Regions from separate parts of the Bacillus cereus group sp. BfR-BA-01360 genome, predicted to be linked through region 1. Evidence: predicted binding sites of a transcription regulator. Region 1 holds the regulator's gene; each other region holds the start of a gene.

Region 1 (4,218 bases):
TTAATTTTGCAAATGAATTTTGAATATGCTCCATTCTTTCACCTCAAAGAGCGTTCATTCTCCTCTATTAATCACGCTTATATTTTTTCAATTCTTCTTCTAATCTCTTTCGTTCTTCTTCTAGCTTGTTCGTTTTTCGTTTTGAACTTGCCTTTTTCTTATCTGACGATGATTCTTTTGATTCTGCTTTCAGCCAATCCGGTACCATTTCTTTTCGTACTGTTTTTGTCGATGGACGTCCCTTTTTCTTTGTCTCCGCCCATTCTTGATATTGACGATTTTCTTCTTTCGCTAAAGCCATCGCTTCTGATACTGTGCTTACTTTTTTCCTTGCCCAATGACCTGCAATCTTTTCAACATATGTTTTAGCAAGTTTCATATCAGAACGCAACATTACATAATAAATAAGAACATTCACAACTCCCGGTGCTAATTTTTGATTCAACATAACATCTTCTACAATTTGTAAATCTGCCTTTGTTGCCTCTGCGCCACCTGAAATTTCTTTTAATAACTGCTTTGGTGAAATTTCTTCTAATTGTTTTATTAACAACTCTTCTTGCGTAGAAGGTTCTTTCTCCGCCATTGTTCGTGCTGAATGAGGTTGTACACGTTCACTTAATACCGGAAGTGCTTGTCCATGTTCAAATTGATACCAATCACGAGCCCCTTTACGAAGACGTTCCATATCAATTGTTTGCATTTCCGTCATTGCACCAAGAACAATATTTTGCATGGATAACACATCCACTCCGTATACATAAGCTAGTGTAATCACGCATTCACGAACTTGTTCTGTAATTGATTTTTTAGGAACAAGCGCCGATAATCCTTCAACAAATAGTGAAAAATCAAAGAAATCATTCCAAATTGCAGGTGCATTTCCTGTTTCATTTTTCGGCATCACTGTTACCTTTGGAATACGAAGTTCTTCTTGTACATGTTCAAACTGTTCTGGATTAAACGAACCAAATACATCATTAAAAGAATGCGTAATATTCTCATATGAAGTAAAATCAAACGTTTCTTCTAAGAAATATTTTTTTACTTGGTTGTACTTCGTTCTACTTAACCTATTGTATAAGAAAATACTTAAAACAATATCATCAAAAAACTGTTTTGGAGATAATGGTGGTTGCAGTTCATATATAAACATACGAATGTCTTTTTCCTTTTTGATATAGACATTTAAAAGCCCAATTGCTTCTAGCTTTCTTCGTTCCTCATATATTTCAGGAAGCTGCATTTGCATGGTTACCATAAGAGAGTGGTGCGTATTCTCTTTACCAAACAAGCGATCTTGTTCCAACTCCCCCCATAGTGTCATGTATAAACTAAAAGCTTTGCTACCTACTAAAGGTTGGTATAGCATGGTTAATACTTTCCGGTCATAGCTATGCAACAACCCTTTTGCGCTTACTTTATAACGATCAATTGGCAATAGCTCCATCCATGACTGTTTTTCCATCCTTGAAATTCCTTTCTTTCATCCATTCTACCCTAACATCTACCATGTGTTCACCTTATAGAACTTCTTAGTGAAAAAGAGCTATTAGCTTACGCTTCTAGCTCTCCTGTCCCGTTATTCGCAAATCAGATTTTTGTCCCGCTATTTTAGGGCAGTAAAACTCCCACCTTAAGATTTAGAGAGAAACAAGGAAGATAACGGGCCATAATACCCAATCAGCGCGAGGTGAAAACCTCGTCTTATTCTCTCTCTTTTTGCAGTATATCTTTTAATTCTTCAATAAACACATTTAAATCTTTAAATTGGCGATATACTGAAGCAAATCGTACATAAGCAACATCATCGATATCCCTTAATGCTTCCATCACAATTTCACCAATCATATCGCTTTTTACTTCCGATATTCCTAGATTCCGAAGCTCACGCTCTACATTTTGCGTTACTTCCTCCAATTGCTTTAAAGATACCGGTCGTTTTTCACAAGCTTTAATTAAGCCACGTAAAATCTTTTCTTTATTAAATTCTTCTCGTGTACCTTCTTTTTTTACAACAATAAGAGGTGGTTCTTCCACTCGTTCAAATGTTGTAAATCGGTTTAAACAACTTTCACATTCTCTCCTTCTTCGAATAGAGCGTCCTTCATCTACTGGACGTGAATCCAGCACTCTCGTACCATTATGAAAACAGGATGGACAACGCAACGTATTCACTCCCTTACAAAATAATCTTTACTCTTTTTCATTTCTCTACACGTAAATATATATCCACATTATATAACTTATTTATCTGTGCTTACCACTTTAAACTTATTTTATATAAATTAAAAAAAGAGGTGTATTATACACCTCTTTACATTTTAAATCAATTATGTCCTTTTTTAAAGAGCTTTTGTTTCTCTTTGCTTAATTTCGAAGCTACCTGTACCTCGAGGAAGCTCGATGCTCTCGCGCGTTTTCGCATTTAAGCCTTCTGCAATATATTCTGCAGCAACATTTGGATCGATACGATCCCCGCAAGTATAAACATCAATACTCGCATAGCCGTGTTCTGGAAAGCTGTGAATTGTTAAGTGTGATTCCGAAATAATTACAACTCCACTTACACCCTGCGGTGCAAACTTATGAAAGGCAACCTCACGTACTTCAGCACCAGCTCTTAGCGCTGCATCCACAAACAATTGTTCAATAAACGGCATATCATTAAGCTTGTCGAAATCGCAATCCCAAAGTTCAGCGATTACGTGACGACCCATAGTGTCCATAGTATCCATTCTACAGTTCCCCCTTATAAATTTAATCTAACTGTTCGAATTGAAAACTAATTTGCAATTTGGCTTGCTCCACTACCACGGGGGAAAGTTAGTCCAGAGAGGTCCTAACCCTTTAAGTAGTGACTACGTACCTCAGCTCTTAAGTTTACGAGTGTTAGTATACTTTGTTTATTTTCATTTTGCAACAACAGTTTTTTTGATTTTTTGTCAAATTCTCTTCTTTACTTTTCCCAAAATGAAATAAACGATTCACAAATACAGTAATCACAATGTTTTTCAGTATGTATCTTACTTAATAATATATCCATATAACTTTTTCATTTTTTTGAAAAGGAAAAAGAAGGCAAGCAATTGCTTGCCTTCTCATTTTTTCACTTAAATATGTTGAACATTTTCTTGTTTTGCTAGTTCTGCAGTAACTAATTTCACAAGATCGACAACACGGCGAGAGTAGCCCCACTCATTATCGTACCAAGCAAGAACTTTCACTTTACGTTCAGCCATTACCATTGTGGATAAACCATCAATAATCGCTGAGTGTGTATTCGTATTGAAATCAATAGAAACTAAAGGCTCTTCACTGAACTCAATAATTCCTTTCATTGTACCATTTGCAACTGTTTTAAACGCTTCATTAATGTCCTCAACTGTTACATCACGTTTTAAATCAACTACTAAGTCAACAAGTGACACGTTTGGTGTTGGCACGCGAAGCGCCATACCGTGAAGTTTTCCATTTAAATGCGGAAGAACTTTCGCTAATGCTTTTGCAGCTCCTGTTGTTGTAGGGATGATAGACTGCCCACAAGCGCGTGCTCTTCGTAAATCTTTATGTGGATTATCAATATTTTTTTGGTCATTTGTATAAGCGTGAACAGTTGTCATTAAACCGTTTTCAATTCCGAACTGTTCATCTAACACCTTCACAACAGGTGCTAAACAGTTTGTTGTACAAGATGCATTTGAAATAACTGTATGTTTTGTTACATCTAATTGTTCTTCATTTACACCAACTACAACTGTTACATCTTCATTTTTACCAGGCGCTGTTAAAATAACTTTTTTCGCACCAGCTTCTACATGAAGCATCGCTTTTTCTTTTGCATTAAATTTACCAGTTGCTTCAATTACAACTTCTACACCTAGCTCTTTCCAAGGCAATTCTTTTGGATCGCGATTGTTTAGAAGGCGAATCATTTTTCCATCCACTAGTAAATGATCTTCAAATGCTTCAATTGTTCCATCAAACTTTCCATGAATTGTATCATACTTAATCAAATGTGCTAATGTTTCCGCTGGATAGCTTGCATTAATCGCCACAATTTCGAATGCGCTTTCTTTTATTGCCTGACGAAATACCATTCTTCCAATACGTCCAAAACCATTAATTGCCACACGAATCATAATATGTTATCCCCCTTGAATGCGTTATACTATTTATCTCCAATCCCAATAATAGTATAACATAAAAAGGGAATAT
Region 2 (4,218 bases), on a different contig from region 1:
TTACAATAAGTGCCTGGCCGACAACGAGTGTCTCGGCAGGGTTCAATCCATTATCTTTTACAATTTCTTCAGGTGTCGTTCCATATTTCATGGCTAAGCTATATACGCTATCGCCGCTACGAACAGTTACAATTTGAATCATATACGTGCTCCTTTCGGTGAAAGATCCATCGTTTTTATTTTATTTTTGATTCTCCTGTATTATGATTAAATGTATGTGAGGAAACAGAAGTGAGAAGGAGATAGAGATATGTTTGTAGCTGAACAAGAAATTGAGATTCGCTATGCGGAAACTGATCAAATGGGTGTTGTGTATCATTCTAATTATTTAGTATGGCTAGAGTTAGGGCGTACGAAATTAATACAAGATTTAGGATTCTCATATGTTGAAATGGAGAAAGACGGGATTATTTCTCCTGTCTTAGACTTACAAATTTCATATCGTAAAGCAATGCGTTATGGAGAAAAAGCAATTGTAAAAACATGGGTTGATTCTGTAAGTCCGCTCCGTGTTATATATGGGTATGAAATTTATAACGGTGATGGAGATCTTTGCATTACAGCAACAACAACAAATATTTGTGTTAAGAAAGAGGGGTTTCGACCAGTATCCCTTAAGAAACTATATCCAGAGTGGTATGCAAAATATGAAGAAATTAAGAGAAAATAAAAAACGTGGCATTTGCCACGCTTTTTTTTATTTCTCGTAATGAAATTGTGGAAAGGCATCGTCTTTGTTAAAAGTAACGGATAAATTATGACCATCAAAGTACCATTCATCATCACTTTCAATAAAGAATGTAATTCCTTCTTCTTGAATTTCAACAGCAGGTTGTGCCGGCTCGTCTTTACGTATACCTAAAGAAAGCCCTTTTTGCACTGTACTACAACCACCGTATTGTACGAAAAAGCGAATTGTATCGCCAGATTGTAAGTTTAATTCTTCTTTGTACCAAGTTGCAGCTTCTTTTGTTACAGAAAGATTCATATATAGTTCCTCCAAATAATATGGGTTTTATATTAGTATAAAAAATAACGCAAAAAGACGCTATTAATATGCTTTGCGTTTTCTTTTTGCGTTATGTGGGTTATCATCTTACTTTTGTTTCTTTGTAAAATTTGCCTTTGGTTCAGTTTTATTTATAATTCGTCCAATATTTGCACGATGTCTATAAATTACCATACCAGCTAATAAACACATTGCAACAATAAAGATTTTATCCCCATTCACAATTGATGCGATAACAGCTGCGATTGCTGTCACCATAGAAGAAAGAGATACATATCTCGTTGTAAATAGAAGGGTGAAAAAGACAACAGCTAATATTGCAAAAATAATGGGTGCATAACATAATAGTACCCCAGCAGAAGTGGCAACTGCTTTTCCACCACGAAATCTTGCGAAAATTGGATATACATGTCCAAGAACAGCGGCTAATCCAAACAAAAGTGGATGGATATCTAAGCTGAAAATAAGCGGTAAGCCTGTTGCTAATGTCCCTTTTAAAATGTCGGCAATTGTAACGATAAAACCGGCTTTTTTCCCTAATGTACGAAATGTATTCGTTCCTCCTAAATTTCCGCTGCCATGCTCGCGAATGTCGATTCCATAACCAATCTTTCCAACTACAAGTGCAAATGGAATCGAACCAAGTAGATAGGCCACGATTAATAAAAGGTATGTAATAAACATAAGTTCAGTCTCCTTTATTCAAATGTGTTGATAAAGGGTAAAAAGAGTTTTTCCCGTATATTGTACCATACATTTGTAAAGAGCACATTTCTTTTTTGTAAAATGATTCGTCAATGTTTCTTAAAAAACTTTCACAGGAATGTTACATTTCTCGCAGAATCATCCGAACTATATGTTGTATCATTTAGTTAGATTGGTAACAAGATATAGTTGGAGGGTTCGGTAATGATAACAAAAAGTATACGTGAAGAAGAACTTATGAAGGTTTTTGAAACAATTGTCCATGGTCATGAACAGGATTTAATGCAAGAAAATGCAAATGTCGATGGCCGATCTCCGATGGGGATGATGGGAACATTGGCTTCAGAGAGTGCAAAATATTATGCAGTAGAAACGTTATTATCTGATCAAGTGAGAAAAGCGATTAAGCAAAATATATTATATCCACATGATTTAGATTTTTATGTGACAGGTACGACAACATGTTCACAAATTCCATTAGCACAAATGTTGGAGAATGGATTTCATACAGGACACGGTCATATGAGAGAACCGCAAGATATAAAAAGTGCATTGGCGCTTGCTTCGATTATTTTTCAGGCTAATCAAAATATGCAGCATGGTGGACAATCGTTTGCGCTATTTGATGTTGATTTAGCGCCGTATGTAAAAAAAACATTTGAAAGAAATAAAAAACGATTAGAAAAATATCCATTACAAGCGGAACAAATAGAAGAGTTTGCATGGAAAGAAACAGAAAATGATACGTACCAAGCATGTGAAGCGTTTATTCATAATTCCAATAGTATGCATAGCCGAGGTGGTGGACAAGTACCGTTTATTTCTATTAATTACGGAACAGACACATCAAAAGAAGGAAGACTATTAATTAAACAATTGTTACGGGCAACGCAAGCGGGCTTAGGGGCAGGAGAAACACCCATTTTTCCTATTCAAATTTTTAAATTAAAAAAAGGTGTGAATTTTGAAGAGAGTGATCCGAACTATGATTTATTTGAATTAGCGTTAGAAACGACAGCAGAGCGATTATTTCCGAATTTCTCATTTTTAGATGCACCGTTTAATGCTGCTTATTATGATGGAAGTCATGAAAGTGAAGCGTGTTATATGGGGTGTAGAACTCGTGTGATGGCTAACATTCATGGGGAGGAAAATGCAATTGGAAGAGGAAATCTCTCTTTTACATCTATCAATTTAGTGAAATTAGCATTGATTAGTGGATCAAAAGAAGCTTTTTTTGAGGTATTACAGTATTATCTAGATCTTGGTGTTCGTCAACTGCTAGAAAGATTTGCTTACCAATGTACAAAAAAAGCAAGAGATTTTCAATTTTTATATTCACAAGGCGTATGGCGTGGGGGAGAGAAGTTACAACCTGAAGATTCTGTAGCTGAAATCTTAAAACAAGGTACGCTTAGCATCGGTTTTATTGGTCTTGCGGAATGTTTAGTTGCTTTAACTGGTAAACACCATGGAGAAGATGAAGGTACTTGGCAACTTGGGTATGAAATCGTTCGGTTTATGAGACAGAAAATGGACGAGGCAACAGAGAAATACAATTTGAATTTTTCGTTAATCGCAACGCCGGCCGAAGGACTTTCTGGAAAATTCGTGAAAAAGGATCGAGAAGAGTTCGGGAGTATAAATGGGGTAACCGATCGTAATTACTATACAAATTCATTTCATATTCCGGTGTATTACCCTATTCAAGCTGTGAAAAAAATTCGATTAGAGGGGCCTTTTCATGCACTGTGTAACGGGGGGCATATTACGTATATTGAATTAGATGGTGCTGCTGTTCATAATGTAAAAGCATTAAAACAAATTGTACAAGCGATGTCGCAGTATGGAGTAGGATACGGATCAATCAATCATCCTGTGGACCGTTGTAAGTGCTGTGGTTATCGTGGTGTAATTGAAAATGAGTGTCCAAGTTGTGGGAACGAAAATGAACATGAAATCGAAAGAATTCGTCGTATTACTGGGTATTTAGTAGGAGATATGTCGAAGTGGAATAGCGCAAAGCGTAGGGAAGAAGCGGATCGGGTGAAGCATAAATGAGAGTAATGAACATGATTCATGATAGTGTAGTAGATGGAGAAGGATTGCGGACAGTCGTGTTTTTTGCGGGCTGTCCGCATCGTTGTGTTGGTTGTCATAATCCTCAGTCTTGGAATATTTGTAATGGGACAGAAATGACCGCAGAAGAAATTATAAAAGAGATTGTCAAAAATCCGCTTACTGATGTAACATTTTCAGGTGGAGATCCATTCCTTCAAGCTGCAGAAGTAAAAAAAGTAGCAAAAGGGGTAAAGGATTTAGGGAAAAATTTATGGATTTACACAGGTTATACATTAGAAGAGATACAGAACTCTCAAAATAATGATATGATAGAATTGTTACAGTATGGGGATGTTCTGGTCGATGGGAGGTTTCAACTCGATAAAAGAGATTTAACACTTCCATTTCGCGGAAGCTCCAATCAACGTATTATTCGATTGAAA
Region 3 (4,218 bases), on a different contig from region 1:
CACGGCGGATTATGTCATCTGTACCGTAGTCGTTAATTTCGGATGTTTCTTGTAATTGAAAGATTTCTGTACAAAGGTTCGACATCTTCACAGTTCCAATATTCTTTAATGGATGTTGCTGATTCGCATTTGATTTAAACATTAAGTATGGATAACCAGACTCAAGCTGAATCATTGCAATTTTAATGAGCATATCACGCGCACTTAAATCTAGTGACTTTTTCTTTACATTTGGATTGCTCATTAACTCATCATACATTTCATCAATATCAATATCATCTAAATGTTTTCCGTACTCTTTATATACTGTATATGGTGCGAAAACATGGAATGGTTCATTTTTCTCAGCAAGCTCAAAGAACTTACTTGGAACGATAATACCGATTGATAGAGACTGAATCCGGCTCTTCTCGTCGGCATTTATTTTTTTTGTATCGAGAAATTCAATAATATCCCAATGGAAAATGTTTAAGTATACAGCACCGGCACCTTTTCTTTGCATATTGTTACTCCATACCTTAAAACGTATGGGGGATAGTCATTTCTGCTACCCTCTCTATATCGCTATAGAGTTCAGACCATATCTTCTTCTCACCAAATTCTTTGTTTAGCCACTCATCATGTTTTTGATGTACCTAAATATGCCACGAATCACAAAGTAGCAATAAATTCATCATAAGATTTGCTTGATCAAGACTTTCAAAAAAACGAAATGGAATAATGTGATGTAATCTCAGTGTATTTTTTGTTCTTTTGATTAACCACATATTTACTTTTACAAATAGGACATATTTTTGTTATAAAGCTCTTTGTTCTCTCCATAACTATATACACCCTTTGAATTTGGTTTGAGAAGCCAGGTTCGAGCTATATAGTCACCTACATAACTACTTGGTCGTTGAACCTTCTCCATATCTAATAGACTTAGGAGCTCGGCTGCTGATTTCCTGCAATCTTGGTTTTTTAGGGGGCGCTACGTAATTTCTTCGTAGTATCCTACCTCGATATACTCAGGCGTTCCAGCAATTGACCCGGTTTTATAGTTGAGCCATAAGTTAACCCAACTGATTCGCATATGAAAACGAATCTTCAAGTAATTTCATAACTGGTACAACACCGCTTGCTGCGTTCTCGATACCTTTAATTTGTTCACCACGTGCACGCAGCTTAGATAAGTTCAAGGCTACTCCGCCACCGATTTTTGATAGCTGCATCGCCGTATTAATATTAAATCCAATCGAATTTAAACTATCATCCATCTCTAACAAGAAACAAGACACCATTTCTCCTCTTCTGCTTCTGCCGGCATTTAAAAAGGTTGGTGTCGCTGGTTGGTAGTTTTGTTTAACAATCATGCTCGCAAATTGTTTTGCCTTTTTCACATCACCGCGTCCCAAATATAAGGATACAATTGCTACACGATCTTCATAGCTTTCTAAATATTGCTTTTGATCATTTGTTTTGAGCGCATAATCTTTATAAAACTTAGATGCTGCCATATAAGATTGGAACTTAAAGTTTTCTCCGTACGCAATATCGTATACTGCTTCTATTTCCTCCAACTTATACTCGTCCAAAACATTGTAATAATAATCATGTTCAATCATATACTTTATTCGTTCTGCCACGCTATCAAAATGAATGGTATTTGCTCTCGCTTCTTCCATAAAGACTTCCAGTGCTTCTTTATCTTTATGAAGCTGATAGAAACCATCTTGCATTTGCGTGATTTCATTATTCAGTTCAATGTGTCGCAATCTCCCGCACCCTTTCCTTAAAATATTCTACATCCTTATTTGTTCCAGATAACTCAAATTTTGATACAATAGGTACTTCGTATTTCATTGAAATTTTGTCTGCACTCGCTCCAAACATATCTCCCCAGTTGCGATTGCCACTTGCAGATACGCCTTTTAAATTTGCATTATTGCGTTCTAAAAATTCTAAAACACGTTCTGGCACATTTCCAAAACCTGTTGTATACGTAATAAGTACAAACTCTTCATCTATTACTAAATCCTCACTAATTTGAACGGCCGGCATATTTAATTTGTTGATGAAACGCTTCACGTTCCCTGTCATAGAATCATATGCAATTAACATCTCCGACCCTCCCTTTCTTCCTTTTATATCTCGCTGCCGATTCTCGATGTCCCTATATATTGTATTACGTTTTAAAACAAGACACAAGATGTATGTATAAATTCTTTCTTTTTTTAACTTTTACTTTTCGACATAAACAGTCGTTTTTTTTAATACAATGACTATGAAACAACATTCTAAAACTCATGTCAATAAAGTGCTTTTCAAAAAAGTTGTCAATGAATTTAACCATTTTTACAAAAATGTTAAGAATCATTTTTGTAAAAAACGGGAAATGCTGAAGAAATCCTTTTCTCCAGCACACACAAAAAAGAACAGACTGTATGTTGTAATCTGTTCGAAACCGGTTACACATTATCTATATTGTACAAATCAGAAATACGACTCTCTAAATACATATACTCATTTTGTTACATAATAAAAATATCATTTGAATGATAAAAGACAATTAGAAACGCACATCCATATATTGATTCGTGCGACTGGATTGTAAAACAAGTGCATTATATATACAAAACTTTGTTATTCATTGATAATATTTAACTTTGAAACATCTTTTATAAAAATGTGATGAAAATTTTCTTCTTTATCTTGAATCGTAAATACTGGTGCCTCTTCATCAAAATATACAACAGTTCCTTCAACATGTTGATAAGTATGTTGTACTTTTACTGTCGTTTCAATTCTATTCCCTTGCTCATAGGCAACTTTTATTCTTTCCACGATCTCTTTCATATGCTTTCGTCTCTCAGGAAACATAACCATGCCAACAAGCCTTCTCCCAGCTTCATCTTTCCACATATAGTCCCAATGTGGCAAAGCTCCTTGTTTAAACTCTCCCATAAATCGCCTCTCCTTTATCTCTTATTATGAACGTGGGGTTTCCGTATATGTATAAATAACCTGCCCACCGCGCTGTGCATTTCCAATAAAATGTTTAAAATCTTCTCGGTTTACTAAAACTTCACGAAACGTATAAAATACATCTTTTGTTACAACATACTCTTTTATCTCACCATTTTTCAGTTGATCTAAAATTGTATTTGCTAATTGTTTATCCATGTATTTCACCTCTCTGCAATATTCTATCTTATCTTGTACCAGTCGACAACGGTAATTTTATCTTAATTCGGAAAGAAGGATCATTGAGTCATCGAACACGGCTACCTACTTATAAGCCTAAGGTGAGGGAATCTCTATGTTTCTTACTAACTAAACAAATGATTCACCTTATTTTACTGTTCAGCCTTATTATAGCTTCTTTAAAAAGCTTTCTCTATTATGGATATAGAGTAGCTCCAATTTGATTTTATGTTACAATAAGGTTAACAATTAGGAGGGATACTATGATTCGGAAAGCAAAAAAAACAGATGCACGAGCAATCGCTCCGCTATTGTATAATGCTCTGCATGAAATTGCTGAGAAACTCACCGGTGCAAAAGAGAAAACAGAAGTATTAAAAGGCCTTGAAAATTGGTTTTCCAAAACAGGTAATCGGTTGAGCTATGAAAACTGTTTCGTTGAAGAATTAGATGGGAAAGTAGTTGGAATTATCGTTGCTTACCACGGAAGTCATGCAAAGCAGCTCGATGCTCCAATTGTAAAACACCTGCAAAAGCTACACCAAGATTCAACCATTACGTTAGAAAAAGAAGCAGAATTAGATGAGTATTATATCGATACATTATCTGTTTCAAGCAAATATAGCGGACGAGGAATTGGCTCCCAATTAATTAAAACGGTTGAAAATGACGGATTGGACAAAGGGTATGAAAAAATTGCGTTACTTGTAAATTTAGAAAACATAAGAGCTTTCTCTTTATATAAAAAGCTTGGCTACGAAGAAGACAAGACTGTCATGCTTGTAGGTGAGCCATATGCTCACTTAGTAAAACCGCTCTTAAAAAAGACTTTCGTTTCATAACAAAAGCACGCGATTCACCGTTTGAATCGTGTGCTTTTATGTTAAATTCGTTTTTAGTTTCGTTCCGTTTAAAGCTTCGTGAAATGTATATTCTGTACATCCCCACGGTTTCCTATGAAAGATAGGTGGCCCAACCCAACCTCTCGTACGTAATTCCGTACCAATCATTGTATTAAAATAACTGTGTCCT

What was found. The regulator NrdR, encoded in region 1, represses ribonucleotide reductase genes. The targets are predictions, from matches to a motif close to AACACNATATATNGTGTT.
Region 2: MR056_RS18560 (anaerobic ribonucleoside triphosphate reductase) is a predicted target of NrdR. The motif match lies at 1,858-1,875, and genes of this name have one in related genera.
Region 3: nrdI (class Ib ribonucleoside-diphosphate reductase assembly flavoprotein NrdI) is a predicted target of NrdR. The motif match lies at 2,152-2,169, and genes of this name have one in related genera.

The regions. Positions count from the first base shown of each region.
Region 1 is NZ_JAKUFV010000006.1:112,447-116,664, forward strand. Features, by position in the region: gene dnaI (primosomal protein DnaI) at 1-34, opposite strand, end outside; gene MR056_RS08115 (replication initiation and membrane attachment family protein) at 68-1,468, opposite strand; gene nrdR (transcriptional regulator NrdR) at 1,708-2,169, opposite strand; gene speD (adenosylmethionine decarboxylase) at 2,346-2,729, opposite strand; gene MR056_RS08130 (glyceraldehyde-3-phosphate dehydrogenase) at 3,114-4,142, opposite strand.
Region 2 is NZ_JAKUFV010000026.1:30,925-35,142, reverse strand. Features, by position in the region: gene MR056_RS18580 (glycoside hydrolase family 18 protein) at 1-142, opposite strand, end outside; gene MR056_RS18575 (acyl-CoA thioesterase) at 251-670, shown strand; gene MR056_RS18570 (HesB/YadR/YfhF family protein) at 698-988, opposite strand; gene plsY (glycerol-3-phosphate 1-O-acyltransferase PlsY) at 1,097-1,693, opposite strand; gene MR056_RS18560 (anaerobic ribonucleoside triphosphate reductase) at 1,919-3,775, shown strand; gene nrdG (anaerobic ribonucleoside-triphosphate reductase activating protein) at 3,772-4,218, shown strand, end outside.
Region 3 is NZ_JAKUFV010000003.1:79,876-84,093, reverse strand. Features, by position in the region: gene MR056_RS04050 (ribonucleoside-diphosphate reductase subunit alpha) at 1-529, opposite strand, end outside; partial or broken gene MR056_RS04045 (ribonucleotide reductase N-terminal alpha domain-containing protein) at 1,059-1,757, opposite strand; gene nrdI (class Ib ribonucleoside-diphosphate reductase assembly flavoprotein NrdI) at 1,744-2,103, opposite strand; gene MR056_RS04035 (hypothetical protein) at 2,626-2,946, opposite strand; gene MR056_RS04030 (hypothetical protein) at 2,971-3,165, opposite strand; gene MR056_RS04025 (GNAT family N-acetyltransferase) at 3,450-4,028, shown strand; gene MR056_RS04020 (histidine phosphatase family protein) at 4,065-4,218, opposite strand, start outside.